DNA from 3 places in the Caproicibacterium lactatifermentans genome. Region 2 is predicted to be linked to each of the others. Evidence: riboswitches for the same ligand, from Rfam matches in the RefSeq annotation. Region 2 holds a riboswitch; each other region holds the start of a gene.
The links. Region 2 has a riboswitch for thiamine pyrophosphate ahead of thiD (bifunctional hydroxymethylpyrimidine kinase/phosphomethylpyrimidine kinase). Riboswitches for the same ligand answer to the same signal wherever they lie in the genome.

Region 1 (7,745 bases), 580 kb from region 2:
GCCGGACGTTCCGCGGAATTTTTCCCGCCCGAACGTCCGGCTTTTGATTGTTTTTTAGCCGCTGACCATTTTCGCCGAAAGGGCCTTCAGCTTTCGGCAGGCCGCCGTGATATCCGGGCTTCCAAAAACAGCAGACACAATGGACACACCGTCCACGCCGGTGCCCGCAAGCTGCATGAGGTTATTTTCCTTTATGCCGCCGATAGCCACCACCGGAATATGCACCGTTTGGCAGATGGCAATCAGCGTCTGCCGGCTGACCGGCGCGGCGTCCTCTTTGGTCGCGGTGGAAAACACCGCGCCGACGCCCAGATAATCAGCACCCGCCTGCTCGGCGCATACAGCCTCCTCAACGGTTCCGGCAGATACACCGAGAATCATACGTTCCCCCACCCGACGGCGGACTTCCTGTGCGGCCATGTCCTGTTGACCAACGTGAACACCGTCTGCGCCACAGCGCAGGGCAACTTCTACATTGTCATCTATCAGGAACGGCACACCGTACTGATGGCACAGCTTTTGAATTTGTACCGCTTCCTCATAAAAAGCCTCGGCTGGCAATTCCTTTTCCCGCAGCTGCAGGCAGGTAATGCCGCCCTTCAGCGCGTCCTCCACCTGCTGATACAGGGTTTCTTTTCCCACCCATGCACGGTCTGTAACCGCGTACAGAAGCATTGTTTTTTTATCGCACTTCATATTTGGCGCCGCCCTCCAGTGTTTTTCCGTCCAGGTTATACACTTCATCTATGATATAATTCCGGTAAGTCGCGTTGCCGTCACGGGCGGAAAGCCGGTTACGTGCCCGCTCGCCGCACAGCCCCATAGCTGCAATGGCAGCGGCGGCAGCCTCCAGCGGCGTTTCCGGATTGGCGGCAGCATAGGCGGCAGTCATTGCGCTGAGCATACAGCCGGTGCCAGTGACGCGGCTCATCATTGGATGACCGTTGCGGATAACATATGCCCGGTCCGCATCCGCCGCAATGTCTATGGCACCGGTCGCCGCCACAACACAGCCTGCCTTTGCCGCGAAAGCTTTAAGAAACGCCACCGCATGGTCCAAGTTTTCCTCGGTAACCGTATCGGCAATGTCCGCGTCCACGCCCTTTGTGGTGCCGCGCCCCAGCGCCAGCGTCTTAATTTCGGAAACGTTGCCGCGGATAATGGCAAACCGCACTTCCTGCAGAAGCCGCAGGGCCGTTTCGGTGCGAATGCGGGACGCACCGGCGGCAACGGGGTCCAGCACAACCGGATGACCGCATTGATTTGACTTTTTGCCGGCGGCGAACATTGCCCGGCGGGTGTCCTCGTTCAGGGTGCCGATATTGATATTGAGCCCGCCGCAGATGGCAGTGATTTCCTCCACCTCTGAAGCATCATCGGACATGATGGGCGAGCCACCGCAGGCCAGCACGGTATTGGCACAGTCATTAACGGTAACATAATTCGTAATATTGTGTACCAGCGGTGCTTTGGTACGCACGTTCTCAAGCATTTCTCCAAACATACGGAATTCCTCCTGTTTTTGATAAGATGTCCGCAGGAACAGAAAAAGCGGAGGAACCCAAAATGGGCTCCTCCGCCAGAAAATCCGACTCGTTTCCTGCGTTGGCATTGTCCACATCAGGTTCTAGGGTCGAAGCGGCAGCGCTTCCTCTCAGCCTGGCGGTCCAAGCTCCCCTGCAGGCAGATTTCTTCTGCCGTACTTTTATTATAACGGCCTGTCCGCCTCTTTGCAAGTCAGTCCTTTTTCATCTTTTTGGCTTGACGAAAGATTATGTAAATCTTATAATAGATAGAATGATACTATCAGTAAAGAAGGATGATATATGGATAAACACGCTCGTATTCGGACCCGTATTCTCGCAGTTGCGCTGGCTGCCGCCTGTGTAACCGCTTTCACACCCGTGCCGTCCTACGCTGTGGGCGACGTGGACACTATGAAAAGCGAACAGGCGCAGTATGCTGCCCAACAGCAGAAAAACGACAGTGAACTTGCTTCCCTTCGCAGTGACAAAAGCCAAAAAGAAGCCTACGGTGCTGCTTTGCAGTCCCAGCTGGAAACCATTGAGGAGCAGATTAACAGCTGCTCTAACCAGATGACTGACCTCGACCTGCAAATGCAGCAGGCGCAGGACACCATCTCCGCCAAACAGAAGCAGATAGACGCTGATACTCGGAAACTGAAGCAGCGCCTGTGTGCCCTGTACATGACCGGCGGTGCAGGCAACCTGCAAATTCTGCTTTCCGCATCGGACACTTCTGACCTTTCGGACAAGGCCGAAGCTATTTCCGTGGTAACACAGCATGATACCACACTCATTAACCGGCTGAAATCCGAAAAGGAAGCGGTCAAACAGGCAAAGGACACCATTTCCACCAAGCGCCAGCAGGCAGCCAAAGTAAAGGAAAGCTATAGCGGCAAACAGCAGCAGCTTTCCAGTACATTGAGTGAAACAAACCAGTTTCTGAAAGACATCGGTCAACAGGAAGTGGACCTGCAGGACCAAAACGCTTCTCTGGACGTAAAGGCGGCCAAGCTTTCCGCCTCTATCGCTTCATGGCAGCAGACACAGCAGGCAGCAGCCAGCTCCACCGACAACACTGCCGGCAAGAGTGCGGACAGCCCGTCCAGCGGCTCCGCTTCCAGTTCCTCCTCTGCTGCCAGCAGTTCTACAGCAGACAGTACAAGCCCCGCCGCCAGCAGTGCCACGCACAGCAGTGCCAGCCGCCAGTCCAGCAATTATTCTTCCCGCGGTCGCTCTTCTGTTGCCAGCAGTACATCGTCTGCCAGCCATTCCTCCTCTTCGTCCTCGTCTTCTTTTTCCAACCTGATTGGCGAAGCGGAAAAGCACCTCGGCACGCCTTATGTAATGGGCGGCTACAGTCCGAGCGGCTTTGACTGCAGCGGCTTTGTTTGCTGGGTATTTAGCCACTGCGGCTACAATCTGTCCCGCACCACGGCACAGGGCATTTATGACCAGTGCCAGAAAATCTCCGTTTCCGAAGCACGGCCGGGCGACATTGTGTTCTTCACCGGCACCTACAGCTGCGGTGAGACCATTACCCATGTGGGTATTTACACCGGCAGCGGAACGATGATTCACGCTGGCAGCCCCGTTCAGTATTCCAGTATTGATACCTCTTACTGGCGGCAGCACTTCTATGCTTTCGGTCGTCTGTAAACCGTACATAATAGTAGTACCAAAACGGCAGGACATCAAATATGTCCCGCCGCTTTTTTGTCTATTTTCTCCAGCCGCCGTAAGATAGAAGAAGATGCCCCTTACAAGGCAGGAACCGCCGCGGGCTCCTGTGCTGTAAGGGACATTTTTAGTATGGAAACGCGCTGCCAATGGCGGTGATACTCTCCGCAAGGTCTTGACGGCAGCGGCTGCTGCGTGGGTCCAAACTGTTCACGGTTACGCAGCTGTCCCCTTTGTGGCCGGTGGCATGGACGATTTTCCCACTGCCGAGATACATGGCAACATGGCCGGGAAAATACAGCAAGTCCGCCGGCCGTATCTCCTCCTCGGGAATTTCGTGTACCGGAAAGCCCTCCTTTATCTCCGCATCACGCCAAATGGTAATGCCGTTCAGCTGGAACGCCATCTGCACAAGACCGGAGCAGTCAATGCCAAACGGGCTTTTGCCGCCCCACCGATACTGTGTGCCAAGGTAGGAAAGCGCCGATGCCGTTACGCAGGCACGCAGGTCTGCCTCCGGTACGCCGGCCGTTTCCGGCAGCGCAGCAAGGAAGCAAGCGGGCAGCCATCCGGTAATTCCTTCCGGCAGGCAGACCTGCTGCCAGCCGTCCCGTTCATCTGTATCGGTCAGGCCTACTACACAGCCGCGTACCAGCGTGCGCACGCACATTCCCTGCACCCGCGGCCGAGACAGCACATCTGCCGCGGCCTGTACGACAACACGTTTCGGGGCATCATCCCAAATACTGCGACTGTTCAGCGCACGCATATCTCCCTTTGCTGCCCATCCGCGGTAGCCATAAGAAGTTTCCACCCGATACCATTCTCCGCGCCGTTCCAACACACGTGCGGCAGTTCCACACAGCGCCTGGTCCACACGCTCCATATCATCTGGACTGCGAAACAAGTCGGTCACGCCGCGCAGGAAAATACTATTTATACCATTCATACTGCCGCCCCTTTCAAATAATCCACCAACATACGGAACAAGCGTCCCAAAAGCTGCTGATTTTCTCGATTAGAGGAACCGTCCGTTGCAAACAGGCCAAAAAAGTAGGTGTGGCCGTTCAGAAACAGCAGGCCTGTGTCGTGGTCCAGGCCCCGCAGTTCTCCGGTTTTGTGGGCAGCCTGCAGCGGCTCCCAAATATACCGAAACGCCACTGTTTTGTCCTGCTGACGGGAAAGCAGGGAAAGCGCATAGCTGCACAGCTGCGGCGTTAAAATGGTCTTCTGTGCCAGTGCCCGATAGGTACACAGCATATCGCGCGGGCTGGTGTAGTTGTTGCGGCCCTGCCGCACGGCGTTGTGGTCCAGCATTTTTCGCTGCAGTGAGGTATCTGTCAGGTGCAGCACCTCGCTGCTGTAGCGGTTGACGGCATCCATACCGACCAGCCGAATCATCAGATTCGTTGCGGTATTATCGCTGATACAAACCATCCAGTACAAAAGCTCTTCCAAAGAGGCCGCCGCAACCGGACGGTCAAAAGCGGTGCTGTCCGGCAAAATGTCTGCCGGCGCGATGGATACCATGTCCTGCAGGTTCCGTTTGCCCTGCCGCACTTCGTCCAGCACCGTCAGCAAAATCTGTGTTTTAATGGTGCTGGCCGAAACCAACCGCCGCTGCTCCCCAAAAGCAAGCAGTGGCTGGCGCCCGGCAATGTCCTGTACCAGCACCGAAACATTTGCCGCCGCATCTTCTATGAGTGCTGCGGTTTTTTTCTGTAAAGTCTCCAGCTGCATAAAAATTGAGCTCCTTCCCTATGTGCAGCCCCACGGTTGGCAGGGCTTTTCTCCTACTGTTTTACCGCATTTTTCGCATTCTGTCCACTGCCGCAGCACAGCAAAAGGGCCTGCCGGCCGGTGCAGGTGCGCGCGGCAGCAGGTCCTTTCGCTTATTGTATAAAGTAAAACTGGAATAGCCTTCAGCTGACTTTTGCTCCGTCACATAGGTCAATGTCCTGGAATGCGGTGCGTGTGAGGCCGGTGAACTTACCAGATGTAACATAGCACTGTGCCTTAAAGTACAGCGGGTAAATAGGGCAGTCGTCCATCATCAGCTTTTCGGCCTGAATGAGGATATTCTGCCGTTTGGCGGCGTCCGCCTCCGCAGTAGCCTGCTGGATTAAGGTATCATACTGCTTACTGCTGTATTTGCCGTTATTGTTGCCGTTTGTGGTCACCAGTGTATCCAGATAGGTCATGGGGTCGTTGTAGTCCGGGAACCAGTTGGTCAGCACCATGTCGAAATCACCGGCGCTCATGGCAGCGAAACGGGACTTAGAGGGCATAGGCTTCAGCTCAACGGTAATGCCGAGGGCGTCGCTCCACTGCTGCTGCAGGTAAGCTGTTATTTTCTGTGCTTTACTGTCATCACTGGAAACAAGTGGAATCTTCAGGTCGTTCTTGGAAAGGCCGGTTTCTTTCAGGCCATCCTCAAACAGTGCTTTGGCCTTTGCCTTGTCATAGCCGGCTATGACTGTGCCGCGGGCTTTGTCGTAGCTGCCGTTTGCACCGGCAATGGCGGTAGGCACCACGCCGGTAGCCGCTGTGGAACCATCCTTCAGCACATTGGTGCACATTTTGGCGGTATCCAGTGCCATGCCGAGGGCCTTGCGAATTTTAGCATTGTTCAAACCAAGCTTGGTACGCTTGACATTGTACTCCAGATAAACGGTACCGCCGTCCGAGTAGGTGTGGACCGGCTCGCCCTCTGCCTTCATTGCGGCCATCTGGTCGCCGTTAACAGTTACTTCATCCACGCTGCCCGCCTTAAAGGCGTTCATCATGGCGTTCTCATCTTTCAGCATGGTCAGTTTTACATTGGGAATGGTCGTTTTGGCAGCGTCCCAGTAATCGTTGTTTTTCACCAGTGTCACATGGTCGTCATGTGTCCACTCTGTCATTTTGTAGGGACCGTTCGTCAATAGCGTCTGGGGGCTTTTGCCATACTTGTCCGCATTGCTGCCGGTAATCTGCTTATATCCCTTTTCGTTAATGGGCAGGTAGGCAAAGAAAGAGGTAAGGCTCAGCGCGTAAGGAATTGGGTTTTTAAACTCTACTTTCAGCGTATAGTCGTCCAGTGCCTTCACACCGACCTTATCTGCAGTGATTTTTTTATCGTAATATTCCTGCCCACCAGCAATGTTGTCCGTCAAAATATAGGCATATTGGGCACCGGTAGAAGCCGTCATAGCCGTTAACCATGAAAAGACGAAATCTTTTGCCTTCACAGGTTCGCCGTTGGACCACTTCGCGTCTTTGCGCAGGTGGAAAGTATAGGTCTTTTTGTCGGCGCTGATATCCCAGCTTTTGGCAATGTCCGGCTGAGGTGTATCGTTTGCGTCCTGCTTTGTCAGGCCGGATACGGTTAAACGCAGTACATCGCCGGAAACTTGGTCGGTTGTCAGCATGCTGTTCAGTTCCGGCGGCTCGTTAGGCACATTAATCGTCACTGAATTGGCTGCGGAAGTGCCCGGATACCGTGTACTGGCGGCGGAAGCCGCTGCGCTGCCTGCGCTGCTGCCGCAGCCCGCCATGGAGCCGGCCATAACAGCCGCCAGCAAAAAAGCCGCTGCACGAAACAGACGTTTTTTCCACGCAGGCGTACTGCTGCCTGAAATCCTCTTTTTCATCTTTAGTCCCCCTTGTACACTCATTTGTACCCGCTTTCTGCGGCAGCCCGTGCGGCTTCCGGAAACGGGGAATTCCCTAAAAAACAAAAAGGCAGTAAAACACGAAACCGGTAAGAGCTTCATCATCTACTGTCTGATTATAGTAACTTTTTTTGTGCTTTGTCAATGCTTTCTTGCAGTTTTTTGAATCATTTCGTCAAAATATAGCAAAATTTCTCTTTCCATGAATCATCGTATGCCGAAAAATGCAGAAACAGGACAACGGTAAAAAAAACGAAAAATACTTATTTTTCAGTGTTCTGCGCACCGATACGTTCCGCAAGGTCGTTGAGGTATAGCCAGCGGTCATTTTTTTCGTCCAGCTGCTGTTTCAGGTCCTCTAATTCCTGTGTAAGCGGCACCAGCCGCGTGTAGTCGCTGGCGGCAGCCTCCACTTCCTTTTCTTTGGCATGAACCTTGCCTTCCAGTGCGACAACCTCATCATCTATCGTTTTTAGTTCGTGCTGTTCACTAAAGGACATTTTCAGCTGCTGCGGTTTGTCCGCGGCGCGCGGCTTTGGCTTCCCGGCAGGCTGATGCTCCTTTTTCTCCGTCGGCGGTGCGGGACGCTTTTCCAGATAGTCCGAAAAGCTACCGTTGTAACAGGTAATGTCACCGCCGTCCGCGACCTCAAAAATGCTGCCCGCAACCTTGTCCAAAAAATACCGGTCATGGGATACGGCAATGACCGCACCGGCAAAAGAAGTGAGGTAATTTTCCAGAATGGTCAGTGTTGCAATATCAAGGTCATTGGTCGGTTCATCCAGAAGTAAAATGTTTGGTGCGGAAACCAAAATGCCCAGCAGGTACAGCCGGCGGCGTTCCCCGCCGCTCAGCCTGCCGATTGGCGTATACTGCAGGTCAGATGTAA
Region 2 (7,745 bases):
CTGCCATACCGGTCACGATATGAACAGCGCCCACCTGCCGCGCGAAAGCCGCTGCTGTATAGGCGGCCTCTTTATTAAAATAAACAGTCATTTCAGCATCTGCTTCTTTCGAAACCTGCCGCAGATATTCCAGTTCTTCACATTCTTTGCGTGTGCCAAGCCCAGCGGACTGGATGCTCAGCACCTGCAGCGGCACACCGCGTTTCTCCGCGATATATTTTCCAGTGTGAATCAGACGGTCACAGTCATGCTGACCAGTCACACACACAAGCACCGCTTTCTTATTGTCCAAAACTCAGGACTCCTTTCTGAAAGGGAGGATTCCCTTCTTACATGGCGTTGCTAGTATATCATGCAAATAAAAAATCTGTTGAAACAAAGAGTGTATATTATATGAACAAGTAAAGCACAAATGATTTTTATTTTTTGGCAAATATGTCTTCTTTATTTTATATTATACCATAATTGTAGGAACAACTCAAATAAAGAAGCTGTAAACAAATTAAAAAAGCCACAGAATCGGGGAAACTCCGAATCTGCGGCGCTGTGTTGCAGTACAATTTTTCGGTCACTTTAAAAGGTCTGCCGGGTCTAGAAATTTGCCGCTTTTTTGAACAGCAAAATGCAGGTGGGGGGCCTCGTCTGCTTCGCAGGGGATTTCTCCCACCTTGCCAAGCTGATGTCCAACTTTGACCGTATCTCCTTTGTGCACAGAAATGTCGGTTAGTCCACAATAGCAGGTAGTCAGGCCGTTTGCATGGACAACCTGTACCATACCGCCAAAGTCTTCCGGTTCGGACACGGCCTGCACAGTGCCATCCGCCGCAGCGCATACGGGTGTACCTTTCGCGGCACGCAGGTCAATGCCGGCGTGTGCACGCCAGTCATGCATCGTTTTCGAGTAGAGCGGTGTTTCGCTGAAGGCGTGCTGTACCGGTGCATCCGGTACAGGTTCCTGCAGACCGGCAGGCGCAGCTGCAGCAGGCGCAGCAGACTTCGGCTGTGCCGCAGCTGCCGCGGAAGAAGCGGGTGCTGCCGATGCTTCCGCCTGGCTGCTTTGGGCAGGTTCACTGGTTACACTGCTCGTTTCCCAGCCGCTCTGTGAAGAAACGGACGGCAAGCTTTCTTGTGGGGAAGACACGGTGCTTTCCGTAATGGTGTTCAGTGTATCCAAAGTGCTTTTTTTGTACTTGTGCAAACTGCTGTAGGTTGTCCATCCCGCCACGGTAACTGCCGTCAGGCAAATAACCAGTGCAATGTAAAACCCTTTCTTTCCTTTTGGGGGCTTTTTACCGGGCGATGAGTTTGTGCCGCCGGATGGATATCCGGTGCTTGTTCCGTTTTCCTGTTCTTCCTGCTTTTTATAATCTTGTGTATTCAATCCTGCCACCTCCAGCCCTAGTATGGCCTTGCGGCAGGAAAATATACCAAAACAGGAAGTTTAGACAGAAAAAAACCGGGCTGCGGCACCCGGTTTTTTTCAATAGCTTGAGGGGTATATTGAGGAGGGTAGAACATACATCAAGTGAACGGTGCGGCTCCGTTGTTCTTGATTACATACTCAGTATACAGCGCTATAGCCCAAAATTTGTTAATAGTATGTGAATGTTTTATAAAGAATAACAACATTACGCCGTTTACAAACAAACGTTTGCGATTTTGTTCTTTCTATGGTATACTTATTTGCGGCGAAAGGAAAAGAGGAAATACAATATGCTTACAGCAAGCCAGCAGAAAGTTTACGACTACCTGAAAAGCCGCCTACAAACTGGGCTGCCGCCTACCGTGCGGGAAATCTGCGCGGCAACCGGTTTAAAATCGACTTCCAGCGTACATGCACATTTAAAAACACTGGAAAAAGAGGGCCTTATCACACGGGATGCCGGTCTGAACCGGGCCATTCATCTGACAGGGCAGAGTCGTTCTGTTCCCGTGCTGCAGGTACCTATTGTCGGCAGGGTCGCGGCGGGACGGCCCATTTTGGCAGTGGAGGATACAGAAGGCCATGTGCCCTATGCACCGGCGAAACGCAGTGAAGATGATGTCTATTTTGCCCTGCATGTACATGGAGAAAGTATGCGGGATGCCGGCATATTAGATAATGACATCGTCATTGCCCGTCAGACACCGGAAGCGGAAAACGGCGAAATCGTCATTGCAATGATAGATGGAGAAGCGACCGTTAAACGCTTTTATCGGGAACCCGGCCGTGTGCGTCTGCAGCCAGAAAATCCGGACTTTGAACCGATTTACACCAAAGAAGTTGCCATTCTCGGCAAGGTGGTTGCCCTCTACCGCAACTATTAAATAAAATATCTGAACAAGAAGCCAGCGCTGTTTAGGCGCTGGCTTTTTCTATGCCGCGGAAGCAATCCAACGAGAAATACCAATAAACAGCTTGCCTTGACAAGATGAAAATGATTCGATATACTAAAAATATATGTGGGGAGCTCACAAACGTGGGCTGAGAGTAAGCGAAAGTGCTTTGACCCTTCACCTGATTTGGGTAATGCCAACGTAGGGAACAAGAAAGAATTGTTTGTGGCAGCGCCTTTTGCAGGCACTGCTTTTCTTTTTGCCCGCCTTTGTTCCCACAGAACAGAAAAATGGGATATCCAGCAAAAGACCGCCGCTTTCACGGCTGGCTTTTGCGGCTGGCAGATTGGGGGCACCACCTTCTGCCGCAAAATGAAATGCTGGAAAGGGGTAATTACAAATGAGGACAGCATTAACAATCGCCGGAAGCGATTCCAGCGGTGGCGCCGGTATTCAGGCGGATATCAAAACCATGACGATGAATGGCGTATTTGCCATGAGCGCCATTACGGCTTTGACAGCGCAGAACACGACCGGCGTGCAGGGGATTTTTGAAGTGGGTTCGTCGTTCCTGGCACAGCAGATTGACAGTGTCTTTACAGATATTCGGCCGGACGCGGTTAAAATTGGTATGGTCGCTTCTTCTGCGCTGATTGAAACGATTGCGGAACGTCTGCGGTTTTACAAGGCGGAGAACATTGTGGTGGACCCCGTTATGGTAGCTACAAGCGGCGCAAAGCTGATTTCAGATGACGCTGTAGCGATACTGAAGGAACAGCTGCTGCCGCTGGCGACGGTACTGACACCAAACATTCCGGAAGCCGAGGTTTTGTCCGGACAAAAAATCACTTCGCCGCAGGACATGGAAAAGGCGGCGGCGGTTATCGGCAGCACCTATTCCTGTGCGGTGCTGTGCAAGGGCGGACATCGGCTGAACGATGCCAATGACCTCCTGTACCGTGACGGCGGATACAAATGGTTTGAGGGCAGGCGCATTGATAACCCCAACACGCATGGGACAGGTTGTACGCTGTCCAGTGCCATTGCGGCGAACCTTGCGAAAGGATACGATTTGGATACATCTGTCTGCAAGGCAAAAACGTATCTTTCCGGTGCGCTTGCCGCAATGCTGGATTTAGGTGCGGGCAGCGGTCCTATGGACCATGCGTTTGACCTAAAGCCGGCCTATTATGAGGAAGCGCGCCGATGAAAAAAACTTCGACCTTTCAAAACGGACTCATTTGGTTTGGCGCAGGCGTGTCCATTGCGGAAATCCTAACGGGGACTTATTTTGCGCCGCTGGGGTTCCAAAAAGGACTGCTGGCGATTCTTTTGGGGCATTTGATTGGCTGCTGTATGCTGTTCTTTGCTGGACTGATTGGCGGACGCAGCGGGCGCAGTGCCATGGGCACGGTCCAAATGAGCTTTGGCAGAATCGGCTGTTTGTTTTTTGCTTTCCTAAATATTCTTCAGTTGGTGGGCTGGACTGCAATTATGATTTACGACGGGGCGCTGGCTGCGAACGGTGTCGTTAGCACCGGCGCATGGGTATGGTGCCTCGTCATCGGCGGCCTTATCCTTGTGTGGATTGCCGTCGGTGTGGAAAACCTCGGCTGGCTTAATAAAATTGCCATGGCAGCACTGCTGGTGCTGACGGTTGTTCTGTGTGCTGTAATTTTCCGCGATGGTCAGGCGGAACCGGCAGTCAAAGGGGACTTGACATTTGGCGCAGCGGTGGAATTGGCAGTCACCATGCCGCTGTCGTGGCTGCCTCTGATTTCCGACTACACGCGTGAGGCGCAGCACCCGTTTGCCGCAACGCTGACCAGTACGGTGGTATACGGAATGGTCAGCTGCTGGATGTACATTATCGGCATGGGAGCGGCTATTCTAACGGGAAAGGCAGACATTGCCACCATGATGGTGAAAGCCGGATTGGGCATTGCGGCACTGCTGATTTTGATTCTTTCTACGGTGACGACCACCTTTCTTGACGCATGGAGCGCCGGTATTTCTGCGGAGTCACTGTCCAAAAAGATAAATGGCAGGCACGCGGCGATGTTGGTTACAGCCGTAGGCACCGTCTGCGCGATGTTATTCCCGATGGATGATATTACCGATTTTCTGTACTTAATCGGTTCCGTATTTGCGCCGATGGTTGCGGTGCAAATTGCAGATTTCTTCCTGCTGAAATGGAACTGCGGAGAAAGCAGGCTGGACGTGCTGAATGCGGTGGTCTGGTTGGCCGGATTTATCCTATATCGGGTACTGATGCGTGTGGACACGCCGGTCGGCTGTACATTGCCGGATATGGCGGCCACATTGCTGCTGTGTGTTGCTGCCCGCAGCGTGCAGAGAAAAATAACGCAAAAAGCTTAAACAGAAAGGGGCTGCTGCAAAGTTTTCGTTTTGCAGCAGCCCCTTTTTCTGCAGTTCTATCAGGTTTGCAGTGTTTCCCGCCAATCTTCCAGGTGCATTCCATTTATCGAAAGCATATATACATTATCCCAGTTTTCCTGCAGCGATTTGCGGTTAAAAATGCGTGAAGTCATCAGTTCCTCAAGGCTCGGAAAGGATACGCCGTCCGGTACGTCACAACTGTTTACCCAATACGGATTTTTGCGTTCCGGCAGGAACTTGAGGTAGCAAACCGTTTCGGTCTGGTCGTTGAATAGGTAGAAGCCTGCTTCTTGAATGTCTTTCCCATCTTTAAAATGTGCGCAAAAAGAATGATAGTCTATATTTGCCATACCTATATGACTTCCTTTCTGTACGGCTAAGTTTCACTGATGTTTCGGAACAGCTGGCGCACTTCCGCACGCAGACCGCGGTGCGCTGGTGCCTCCAGTGCGGGGTCTTCCTCCAGAAGGGAGCGGGCGGTTTGCTGTGCATCTTTTAGGACGTCAAGGTCGTTGTTGAGGTCGGCAATTTGCAGCTGTGGAAGGCCGTGCTGCCGCTGCCCAAAAAAGTCGCCTGGACCGCGTAGCTTTAGGTCCTGCTCCGCAATGACAAATCCATTGCTGGTTTCGCACATGACGCGCATACGTGCGCGGGCCTCTTCATTTTGTGCGTCGGTAATTAAAATACAGTAGCTTTCGTAGCTGCCGCGGCCGACTCTGCCGCGCAGCTGATGAAGCTGGGACAGACCATACTGTTCCGCATTTTCAATCAGCATATCCACCGCGTTCGGTACGTCTACGCCAACCTCCACAACAGTTGTGGAAACCAGAATATCAATGCAGCCATCGGAGAAATCCTGCATGATTTTTTCCTTTTCGCTGCTTTTCATGCGGCCATGCAGGCTGCCAATGCGGCAGTCCGGTAGAACCTGCCGCAGACGGCAGGTGTAAGTTTCCACACTGGCTTTATCGCTGTCAGAATCGATAGCAGGACAGATAATATAGGCCTGCCGTCCCCGATGAACGTGTTTTTGCAAAAAGTGCAGTGCACGTATCCGTTTACCGCTGTCAATGCAGTAGGTCTGAATGGTCTGTCTGCCCGGCGGCAGTTCGTCAATAATGGAAATGTCCAAGTCTCCGTAAATCATAAGGGCCAGCGTGCGCGGAATCGGTGTGGCACTCATCACCAGCACATGTGGATTTTGGGATTTTTCTGCCAGAGCCTCTCGCTGACCGACACCAAAGCGGTGCTGTTCATCTGTAATGACCAGTGCGAGCTTTCGAAACTGCACATCTTTAGTCAACAGGGCATGGGTGCCAACCAGCAGCTGCAGGCTGCCGTCCGCTGCAGCTGCCTTTACCTGCCCTTTTTCCTTGGCTTTTAAGGAGCCAGTCAGCAGCCCAACATGAATGCCGGCGGGTTCCAGCAGGGAGGAGAGAGATGCGAAATGCTGATGTGCCAAAATATCCGTTGGGGCCATTAAAACAGCCTGCATGCCATTTTGGATAACGACAAAACAGCAGGCTGCGGCGACCGCTGTTTTGCCGGAACCGACGTCCCCTTGAATCAGTCGGTTCATGGGCAGGCCGCTCTGCATATCCCGCACGGCTTCCTCTGCGGCCCGTTTCTGTGCGCCGGTCGGGGAGAAGGGGAGCAGTTTCCAAAACGAGGAAAGGCAGTTGTCCTCTATGCGGAAAGAGCTTTTTTTGCGGGAGCGCCCCTTCATGGACAGCAGACCGAGCTGAAGGACCAACAGCTCCTCAAAAGCGAGCCGCCGGCGGGCGACCTCCATGCCTTCCCGGTCCTTTGGCTGGTGGATATTTTCCAGCGCAAAGCCCAGCTTACATAAAGAATGTTCATTTCGTATCTGCGGTGGAATGGGGTCACGCAGTGTTTCCGGCAACAGCCGCAGCGCTTCCCGCACAGCACTTTCTACCACACGGGTGGAAAGTCCTTTTGTCTGCGGGTAAATCGGACGCATACCCGGACAGGTGCCGTCCTCGGCAAAGTTGGGGGCTGCCATTTGCCGCCGGCCGCGGCTCATGGTCACCTTTCCATAGAACAGATAGATTTTGCCGGTATGAATGAGGCTTTGTATATAAGAGTTATTAAAAAAGACGATGTCCAATGTACTGCCATCTTCATCAAACGCACACACATGAATCAGCATCAGACCGCTGCGGGAAAAGACGGGCGCTCCCACGCTTTCTGCCGTGGCACGCACAGCACAAGATACATCCAGCGGTGCGTCGGCAATGGTGTACGGCTGACTCCAATCCTCATAGGTGCGCGGATATAAACGCAGCAAAGCGCCGACAGTAGGTACGCCAAGCTTTTGAAAAAGTTCCGCGCGCTTACTGCCGACGCCTTTTAATTCAATCATCGGTTTTGCAAATAAAGAATGCATTATTCAACAGAAATCAGGAAATAGTGGATAGGCTGCCCGCCGTTTACCAGCGTTATTTCAATGTCGGAACTGATTTTATTCTTGATACGGTTATAGGCATCATTTGCCTGCTCCTCTGAAATATCCGCGCCGTAAATAATGGTGATAAAGGCGGTGGAGTGCGTTACCATGGAGCGTGTCAGTTTCGAGCAGGCGTGTACAATATCTTTCTCAATATAAGTCAGTTTGCCGTTCACCAAACCGAGAATATCGCCTTTTTTAATGCGGTGACCGCCGAATTCACTGTCACGGGCGGCGAATGTGATAGTACCGGTGTCTACGTTGCCGGCGGCTTCCATCATCTTTACAGCGTTGACTTCGCAGGAAGTGTCAGGGTCATAGGCCAGCATAGCTGAAAGGCCCTGCGGAATGGTACGGGTAGGCAGCACCATGACTTTCCGGTCCTTGACCAGCGGAACAACCTGCTCCGCTGCCATAGTAATATTCTTGTTGTTGGGCAGAACCATAACCGTCTTTGCCGGTGTGGCCAGAACAGCTTCCAGAATATCTTCCGTGCTGGGGTTCATGGTCTGGCCACCGCTTACCACATGGGTGCAGCCAAGGTCCACAAACAGCGCCTTCA
Region 3 (7,745 bases), 590 kb from region 2:
ATCGGTCCGGTAATGGCCGAAGTGACAATGGGCGCAATCCAAATACGCGGGTTCCGTACAATGTTGCCCATCTGCAGCATAGAGGTGCCGATTCCCTGCGAAACCAGCCCGCCCCAGCGGTTTTCACGGAAGGACATCACGGCAAAACCGACCATTTGGGCACAGCAGCCTGCTACAGCAGCACCGCCAGCCAGTCCGGTGAGGGACAGCGCCGCGCAAATGGCCGCCGAAGAAATGGGCAGCGTCAGCGCAATGCCCACCAGTACAGATACGACAATCCCCATCAGGAACGGCTGCAGGTTGGTGGCCCACATAATGAGCGTGCCCATCTTCATGGCCAGCGCGCCCAGTGCGGGTGCCCACCACCACGACAGCACCACGCCCACGCCGATTGTCACCAGCGGCGTGACAAGAATGTCCACTTTCGTTTCATGCGAAATTGCCTTGCCGACTTCCGAAGCGATAATAGCAACGAACAGCACCGCCAGCGGTCCGCCGGCTCCACCCAGTGCGTTGGAAGCAAAGCCTACTGCGATGAGGGAGAACAGAACCAGCGGCGGACAATGCAGAGCATAACCGATTGCAACGGCCATAGCCGGTCCACTCATGGCGGAGGCAAGGCCGCCCACCGTGTAGGATGTGCCGGCGACCGTTGCTACCGGTGCAGTGAGAAAGCCGATGTGGAACTGTGTGCCTAGTGTGCTAATAATGGTGCCAATCAGCAGGGAGCAGAACAGCCCCTGCGCCATGGCCCCCAGCGCGTCTACGCCGTAGCGCTGAGCGGAGATGACAATATCTTTTCGTTTGAGGAACGCTTTTACTTTTTCCAAGAAAACACCTGCTTTAAAAATATATATTTATGCGTTTACATGGATTTACATGTGTCTTGATACCAATAAATACAATCATACACAACCAGGCGTACCTTGTCAACCATTTTTGTTGGGATTTATTCGTCCAGTAAAATATGCAGGCGGTGCAGTGCGGTCTGCACCCGCTCAAACGCGGCTTCATCCGGACAGGCAAGCGTGTGCAGGTGAATGCCGTCCGTCAGGTTGGAAAGCAGCTGTGCATCTGACTGCGCACAGCGCTGCATAAACTGCTGTACCTCATACCGGCAGGAAATCTGCAGCGGGCCGGTCAGCTGTCCGTAAATGGGATGTTCCACAATGACGTCCAGCACAGTGCAGCCTTGGTCCACAATGGCTAGCAGTTCCGCCTGTGTTTGGACTGTATCGTGGCGGCAGGCAATCTGCCGTACCAGTCCTTCCGCCGGACGGCGTGTGGTATAGCCGCGGGGTGTGGCGGAAATATCCGCACCGCCGGCCCGCAGCAGGGCGATATCCCCCACAATGACCTGTCGGCTGACGGAAAAAGTTTCCGCCAATGCAGAAGCACTTACCGGCTTTTCTGCCCCCTGCAGCAGATGTACGATTGCGCTGCGCCGTTCCTTTGCATTCATGGTTCGCAGCCTCCTTCATTTTTTGTTCTGTATTGCTTATCTTACCATATCGTTTGTCAGATGAAAACAGTTTCTAGGCGTTTCCCCGGCAGGATATTGACAAAATACCGAATATATGGTACACTTGCCTCAAATATTCAGGGGAGCTTGTCTACAGCAAGCTGAGAGGAAGTTTTACACTTCGACCCTTTAACCTGATGTGGGCAATGCCACCGTAGGGAGTAAGGAAATACTTGCTTTTACGCGGAGAATGCCCGGTGTGGCGTTCTCCGCTTTTTGCTGCCCGGAATGAAAAAGAAGGAAGGCTTTTTATCAATGGAATACACAACACAGATGGACGCCGCAAAGAAGGGCATGGTCACCAATGCTATGCGGACAGTTGCCCAAAAAGAAAACATTCCGGCAGAAAAAGTGCGGCAGCTGGTTGCCGCCGGTCAGGCAGTGATTCCCTGCAACAAGAATCATGCTTCCCTTTCACCCAGCGGTGTAGGTTCGGCGCTTAAAACGAAAATTAATGTCAACCTTGGTACTTCCCGCGACTGCAGGGACCTCGACATGGAACTGGAAAAGGTCAAAAGTGCAGTGGATATGGGCACCGAAGCGATTATGGACCTCAGCTCCTGCGGCGATACACAGAAGTTCCGTCGTATGCTTACCCAGCAGTGCCCGGCGATAATTGGTACCGTGCCTATTTACGACGCGGTTGTGTATTATCATAAGGCACTGAAGGACATTACCACCGAGGAGTGGCTGGATATTGTGCGGATGCACGCACAGGACGGCGTGGACTTTATGACAATTCACTGCGGCATTAACCGTGAAACCGCCCAGAAGTTTAAACGCAACAAGCGCCTGATGAATATTGTTTCCCGCGGTGGTTCCATTATCTTTGCGTGGATGATGATGACAGGCAAGGAGAATCCGTTTTACGAGCATTTTGATGAAGTGCTGGACATTTGTCAGCAGTACGATGTGACGCTCAGCTTGGGCGATGCGTGCCGTCCCGGCTGTCTTGCGGATGGCACGGACGCTTCCCAGATAGAGGAGCTTATCACACTGGGTGAACTGACCAAGCGCGCATGGGCAAAAAATGTGCAGGTCATGATTGAGGGCCCCGGACATATGCCGCTGGACCAGATTGCCGCCAACATGGAGATTGAAAAGACACTGTGCCATGGTGCACCGTTTTATGTGCTGGGACCAATCGTCACCGACATTGCGCCGGGCTATGACCACATCACTTCCGCTATCGGCGGTGCCCTTGCTGCGTGGAAGGGTGCCGCGTTCCTGTGCTACGTTACGCCGGCCGAACACCTGCGTCTGCCGGACCTGCAGGATGTAAAAGAGGGCATTATTGCCGCGCGCATTGCGGCCCATGTCGCTGACATTGCCAAGGGTGTTCCCGGTGCCGCTGACTGGGACCGGGACATGGGACAGGCACGCAGAGAACTGGACTGGGAAAAGATTTTCTCCCTCTCCATTGACCCGGAGAAGGCCCGCCGCTACCGTGCCGCCTCCCAGCCGGAAAAAGAAGATACCTGCACCATGTGCGGGAATTTCTGTGCCGTGAAAAACATGAACCGGATTTTGGATGGCGAAGTGGTATCGATCTTTAACGAATAAAGGCCAAAAAGGCCAAGCCTTTATTCTGCCTTTTTTATACATTTTCCTCCTTGAAGAGTACGGCAAAACAGAGCAGAGCTGTGCCCGTGCGGGACTTCCCGCCGGACCGGGCTGCTCTGTTTTGCTGTATATGAGCAGATTCCACGGGAAAATTGGATTTTTCCCGTAAATAAGCGTCTTTTGTGAAGAAATATGGTATAGTGTAAACTGGACTTTAATAGTTTGAGGAGATGTCATCATGAAGAAAGGCCCAATCTATATTTTGCTGGCAACACTGCTTTTTTCGTCGATGGAAGTGGCGCTGAAAGGACTGGCTGGCAGCTTTAACCCGATTCAGATTACCTGCACACGGTTCCTTGCGGCGGGTATTCTGCTGATTCCCTTTGCACACCGTGCGCTGCGAAAGCGCAGCTGCACCATTGCCCGTACAGACTATAAATTTCTGGCGGTGCTTGGATTTTTAAATGTGGTGCTGAGTATGTCTTTTTATCAGCTGGCGGTACATAATGCGGAGGCTTCCGCGGTGGCGGTGCTGTTCTCCAGCAACCCCATTTTTGTCATTATGCTGGCGGGTGTGCTGCTGCACGAAACTGTGCACAAAAACCAAGTAGTCACGATGGTGCTGGAACTGCTGGGCATTTTGATTATTCTGAACCCCATGCATATGAAAGGGAACAGAACTGGTGTGGCGTTTGCGCTGATTTCGGCGGTGCTGTTTGCGCTGTACAGCACACTCAGCAAGAAAAAATGTGCGGACTACGGCGGACTGGCGGTTACCTGCGGCGGATTTCTGTTCGGCAGCGCGGAAATGCTGCTGCTGATTGCGGTATCCCACATTCCAGCCGTGGCGGGGGTACTGACAGCTGCCGGGCTGGGTGCTTTTTCGGCTGTCCCCATGCTGAGCGGCTATACCCTGCAGAATTTTCCCATTGTGCTGTATGTTTTTATCGGCATCACCTGCGGCGGGTTTGCCTTTTACTTTTTGGCAATGGAGGAAACTTCCGCGGCGGAAGCATCCATTGTGTTCATGCTGAAACCGGCCATTGCGCCTGTCTTTGCGGTGCTGATTCTGGGCGAATCCATTACCCCCAATATGCTGATGGGCATTGTGCTGATGCTGGCGGGATCGCTCATCAATGTGCTGCCGCAGATTTTGCAGCAAAGGGCTGCACATACAGTACCGGAAACGGATGAAACAGGGGTCGGCTGCTGACAGCAGCGCAAAACAGATACGATGATAAGGAGCAGAATATAAATATCACCGACATTGCAAAGATGGTGGGTATCACGGTGCGGTTCTGTCCTATCCTACTCTGGAGCAAATGCAGCAGATTATGCGCTGATTTTATAAAAAAGACAGGCACTGCACTGGATACCATTTCCGTATCCGGTGTGGTGCCTGCTTTTTTTGTTTTATTTTTTTCGGCTAAATACAATTCCGGCGTAAGCGGGTAGGTCCACACGGATGCCCTCATGGCCGCCCTGCCGGAATGAGAGAACCGCTGGATTGTGGTGGCCGTCACCGCCAAAATCTGTCTTATCTGTGTTGAACGCTTCCGTGTAGGTGCCATGTTCCCGCACCGGCAGAAAGTACCCAATGGCGGGACGTGCGGAAAAGTTCAGCGCAATGTACAGCTTTTCATGGTTCGGCTCCTCCAGACTGTCGCGGCAGTAGGCGAACAGACACCGGCCAACATTGGTAAGGTCCATCCACTGGAAGCCTTTCGGGTGGTAGTCGTTCTGGTACAGTGCCGGGTGGTTACGGTAAAAGTCCTGCAGGGTTGTGACAAAGAGGTGAAAGACACTGTGCTTAGGATAGGAGAGTAGGTTCCAGCCCAACCCGGCATTTTCGTCCCATTCTTTAAATTCCGCCAGTTCATTGCCCATAAAGTTCAGCTTTTTGCCAGGGTGTGTAAACATATACAGCCAGAACAGGCGCAGCTGCGGAAATTTTTCATCATAGGAACCGTAAATTTTATCAATAATCGTCCGCTTACCGTGAACGACTTCATCATGAGACAGCGGCAGCAGGAAGATATCGTTATAGAAATAGCTCATGGAAAACGTAATTTCTCGGGAAAAGCCGGGACGCTCGTCCGGCCGCTTCATCATATAATCCAGTGCGTCATTCATCCAGCCAAGGTCCCATTTATAGTCGAAGCCCAGTCCACCGTACTCGACCGGCGCCGTAACCTTCAGAAAATTGGTGGAATCTTCCGCAATCAGCATGGCGCCGGGGTGGCGCTGCTGCATGGCATAGTTGGTATTGCGCAGGAACCATACACCTGCCTCGTTGACGCCGCGGTTTTCCTGCCCGCATACATACAGCAGGCGGGAAACCGCATCATAGCGAATGCCGTCAAAGTGGTAGCAGGTCAGCCAGAAATCAACGGCGGATTTTAAAAAGCTGACAACGTGTGGCTTGGTGAAGTCAAAAAAGACGGTTCCCCACTCGCTTTCCCGCAGGTCGGGGTTCTCGCTTTCATACAAATAGAAGCCGTCAAATTTACTCAGTGCATAATTGTCACTAATGAAGTGGGCCGGCACAAAGTCCATAATAACGCCAATGCCTTCCCGATGGCAGCAGTCCACAAAGTGCATCAGCTGTTTTGGGGTGCCGTAGCGGCTGGTGGCGGCGTAGTAGCCGGAAACCTGGTATCCCCACGAGGCATCCAGCGGGTGCTCTGTTAGCGGAAGCAGCTCAATATGGGTAAAACCTTCCTGCTTTACATATGGCAGAAGGGTATCGATAAGTTCGTCATAAGTAAAGAAGCGTGCGATGCCTTTTTGGCCGTCTTTAATACGCCATGAACCGGGGTGAACTTCATAAATGGACAGGGGAGAGTTGTAGTTTTTGCCGCGGTGTGCCATCCACTGCTCGTCCGTCCAGGTGAAGCCCTCCAGCTGACAAATACGGCTGGCGGTAGCAGGACGCACTTCTGCGTAAAAACCGAACGGGTCGGCTCGGTCAAATAGGCCATCCGGCGTTTGAATGCGGTATTTGTACATTTGGCTTTCCTGTGCGCCCTCCACAAAAATACTCCAGAAACCCATAGGGGAGCGCGTCATCTGCCAGGCGTTCCAGTTGGAAAACTCACCGATGAGGAACACGTTCTGGGCATGGGGGGCATATACGGTGAAGCGCACACCCTGCTGACCATACTCACTGGTAAAGTGCGCTCCCAGTACGCGGTATGCTTCGCAGCTTTGTCCCTGCAGGTATTCGTGCAGAATCTGTTCAAACATAGTAACAGCCCTTCTTTCGTTTTGGCGTTTCTGCTGGCTGAAAAAAGTACAGACAGGTCTTTCTTCCATTATAGATGAAAAGACAGTGAAAAGCGAATGAGTTTTAAAGAAAATACCGAATTTTTACACTTCATGCAAAATGAATTTTTGTACCGCATAGGCGACGCCATCCTCATCATTGGAGCGGGTGACAAATTTAGCTGCGGCTTTCACCTCCGGCTGGGCGTTCTCCATTGCTACCCCCATGCCGGCAAAGCGTACCATGGAAACATCGTTAAAGCCGTCACCACAGGCTAAAAGGGACTGCCGTGTTAAATGCAGCCATCCCAGCAGCGCCGAAAGTGCCTGCGCTTTGTCCACGTTGCTGGGCATGACCTCCAGATAATAGGGGTCACTGCGGTAAATACTGCAGGAAGGGAACTGGCTGCGTATGTCAGGCTCCAGTTTTTCCAGATACGGCGGGTCACCCGCGAACAGAAATTTATGTACTGGAAAATCAATGCGCTGCATCAGGTCCGGCACTTCCTCTATTGCCATATGGTTAATGCGGCCATCGAACAGCACATATCGGTTATTACCCGTTTCGGTAATAATGGTGTCGGGGCTGTAAATCATGGAAGTCAAACGGTACTTTTTATTTAATCCGCACAGCTGCGGCAGGACGTTCTGCGGCAAAGAGCGCTCGTACAGCGTTTCACCGGTGCTGCAGGAGGAAATTTTTGCACCGTTAAAGGAAATAATACATCCCCCAAATCGGTCCATCTGCAGCTGCTTTGCCAGCGATGCGATACCGTTTATTGGACGGCCGGAAACAAGTGCCAGCCGTGCACCCATCTGCTGTGACCGCAGGAGGACCTGCTGCGTGTGGGGCGTTATCTGTTTTTGAGTAGTGGTTAGTGTGCCGTCAAGGTCCGTTGCCACAAGCTGATAATCAGTCATTTTATTTATTGTCTCCTGCCTATTCTAAATCTTTTTATTGGTTTTTCTTTCTATTTTACGCAGAAAGCGTCCGTTCTGCAATGGATAGGAAAGAAAACCTGCTGTCTATTGCCGCCGTTTTTTGTAGAAAAGAGAAAACCACGGCTGTACTTGCGCTTTTTCGGCTCGACCGGTATAATAAGAGCAGAAATTGCACTTTCCAAAAACGAGGCTGACAGGAGGAATTTTATTTGCGGCTGTGCTATCAAACGGTTTTGTTCGACTTCGACGGGACAATCTGTGATACAGGCGAAGGCATTATGGACTGCGTGCGGCTGGCGCTGCAAGAAATGGGGTACCCGGTGCCGCCGACGGCGACACTGCGGCGCTTTGTCGGTCCGCCGGCGGAACAGGGGTACATGACTTACTGCGGCATGAACCGTGAACAGGCGCTGCAGGCGGTGCAGCATTTTCGCTGTCATTACAATGTGGACGG

Region 1: another riboswitch for thiamine pyrophosphate. It lies ahead of thiM (hydroxyethylthiazole kinase); the one in region 2 lies ahead of thiD (bifunctional hydroxymethylpyrimidine kinase/phosphomethylpyrimidine kinase).
Region 3: another riboswitch for thiamine pyrophosphate. It lies ahead of thiC (phosphomethylpyrimidine synthase ThiC); the one in region 2 lies ahead of thiD (bifunctional hydroxymethylpyrimidine kinase/phosphomethylpyrimidine kinase).

Annotation. Positions count from the first base shown of each region.
Region 1 covers NZ_CP046051.1:407,781-415,525, reverse strand. Annotated here, with positions in the region: gene thiE (thiamine phosphate synthase) at 55-696, opposite strand; gene thiM (hydroxyethylthiazole kinase) at 683-1,504, opposite strand; TPP riboswitch at 1,581-1,689, opposite strand; gene GJQ69_RS09895 (C40 family peptidase) at 1,827-3,182, shown strand; gene GJQ69_RS02005 (C40 family peptidase) at 3,331-4,152, opposite strand; gene GJQ69_RS02000 (serine hydrolase) at 4,149-4,943, opposite strand; gene GJQ69_RS01995 (peptide ABC transporter substrate-binding protein) at 5,126-6,835, opposite strand; gene GJQ69_RS01990 (ABC-F family ATP-binding cassette domain-containing protein) at 7,120-7,745, opposite strand, start outside.
Region 2 covers NZ_CP046051.1:1,814,104-1,821,848, reverse strand. Annotated here, with positions in the region: gene GJQ69_RS08875 (adenine nucleotide alpha hydrolase family protein) at 1-292, opposite strand, end outside; gene GJQ69_RS08870 (M23 family metallopeptidase) at 569-1,381, opposite strand; gene lexA (transcriptional repressor LexA) at 1,714-2,307, shown strand; TPP riboswitch at 2,435-2,541, shown strand; gene thiD (bifunctional hydroxymethylpyrimidine kinase/phosphomethylpyrimidine kinase) at 2,717-3,526, shown strand; gene cytX (putative hydroxymethylpyrimidine transporter CytX) at 3,523-4,695, shown strand; gene GJQ69_RS08850 (hypothetical protein) at 4,755-5,066, opposite strand; gene recG (ATP-dependent DNA helicase RecG) at 5,093-7,099, opposite strand; gene GJQ69_RS08840 (DAK2 domain-containing protein) at 7,123-7,745, opposite strand, start outside.
Region 3 covers NZ_CP046051.1:415,814-423,558, forward strand. Annotated here, with positions in the region: gene GJQ69_RS02025 (PTS sugar transporter subunit IIC) at 1-830, opposite strand, end outside; gene GJQ69_RS02030 (transcription repressor NadR) at 950-1,462, opposite strand; TPP riboswitch at 1,592-1,700, shown strand; gene thiC (phosphomethylpyrimidine synthase ThiC) at 1,778-3,085, shown strand; gene GJQ69_RS02040 (DMT family transporter) at 3,324-4,298, shown strand; gene glgB (1,4-alpha-glucan branching protein GlgB) at 4,499-6,331, opposite strand; gene GJQ69_RS02050 (Cof-type HAD-IIB family hydrolase) at 6,455-7,270, opposite strand; gene GJQ69_RS02055 (HAD hydrolase-like protein) at 7,501-7,745, shown strand, end outside.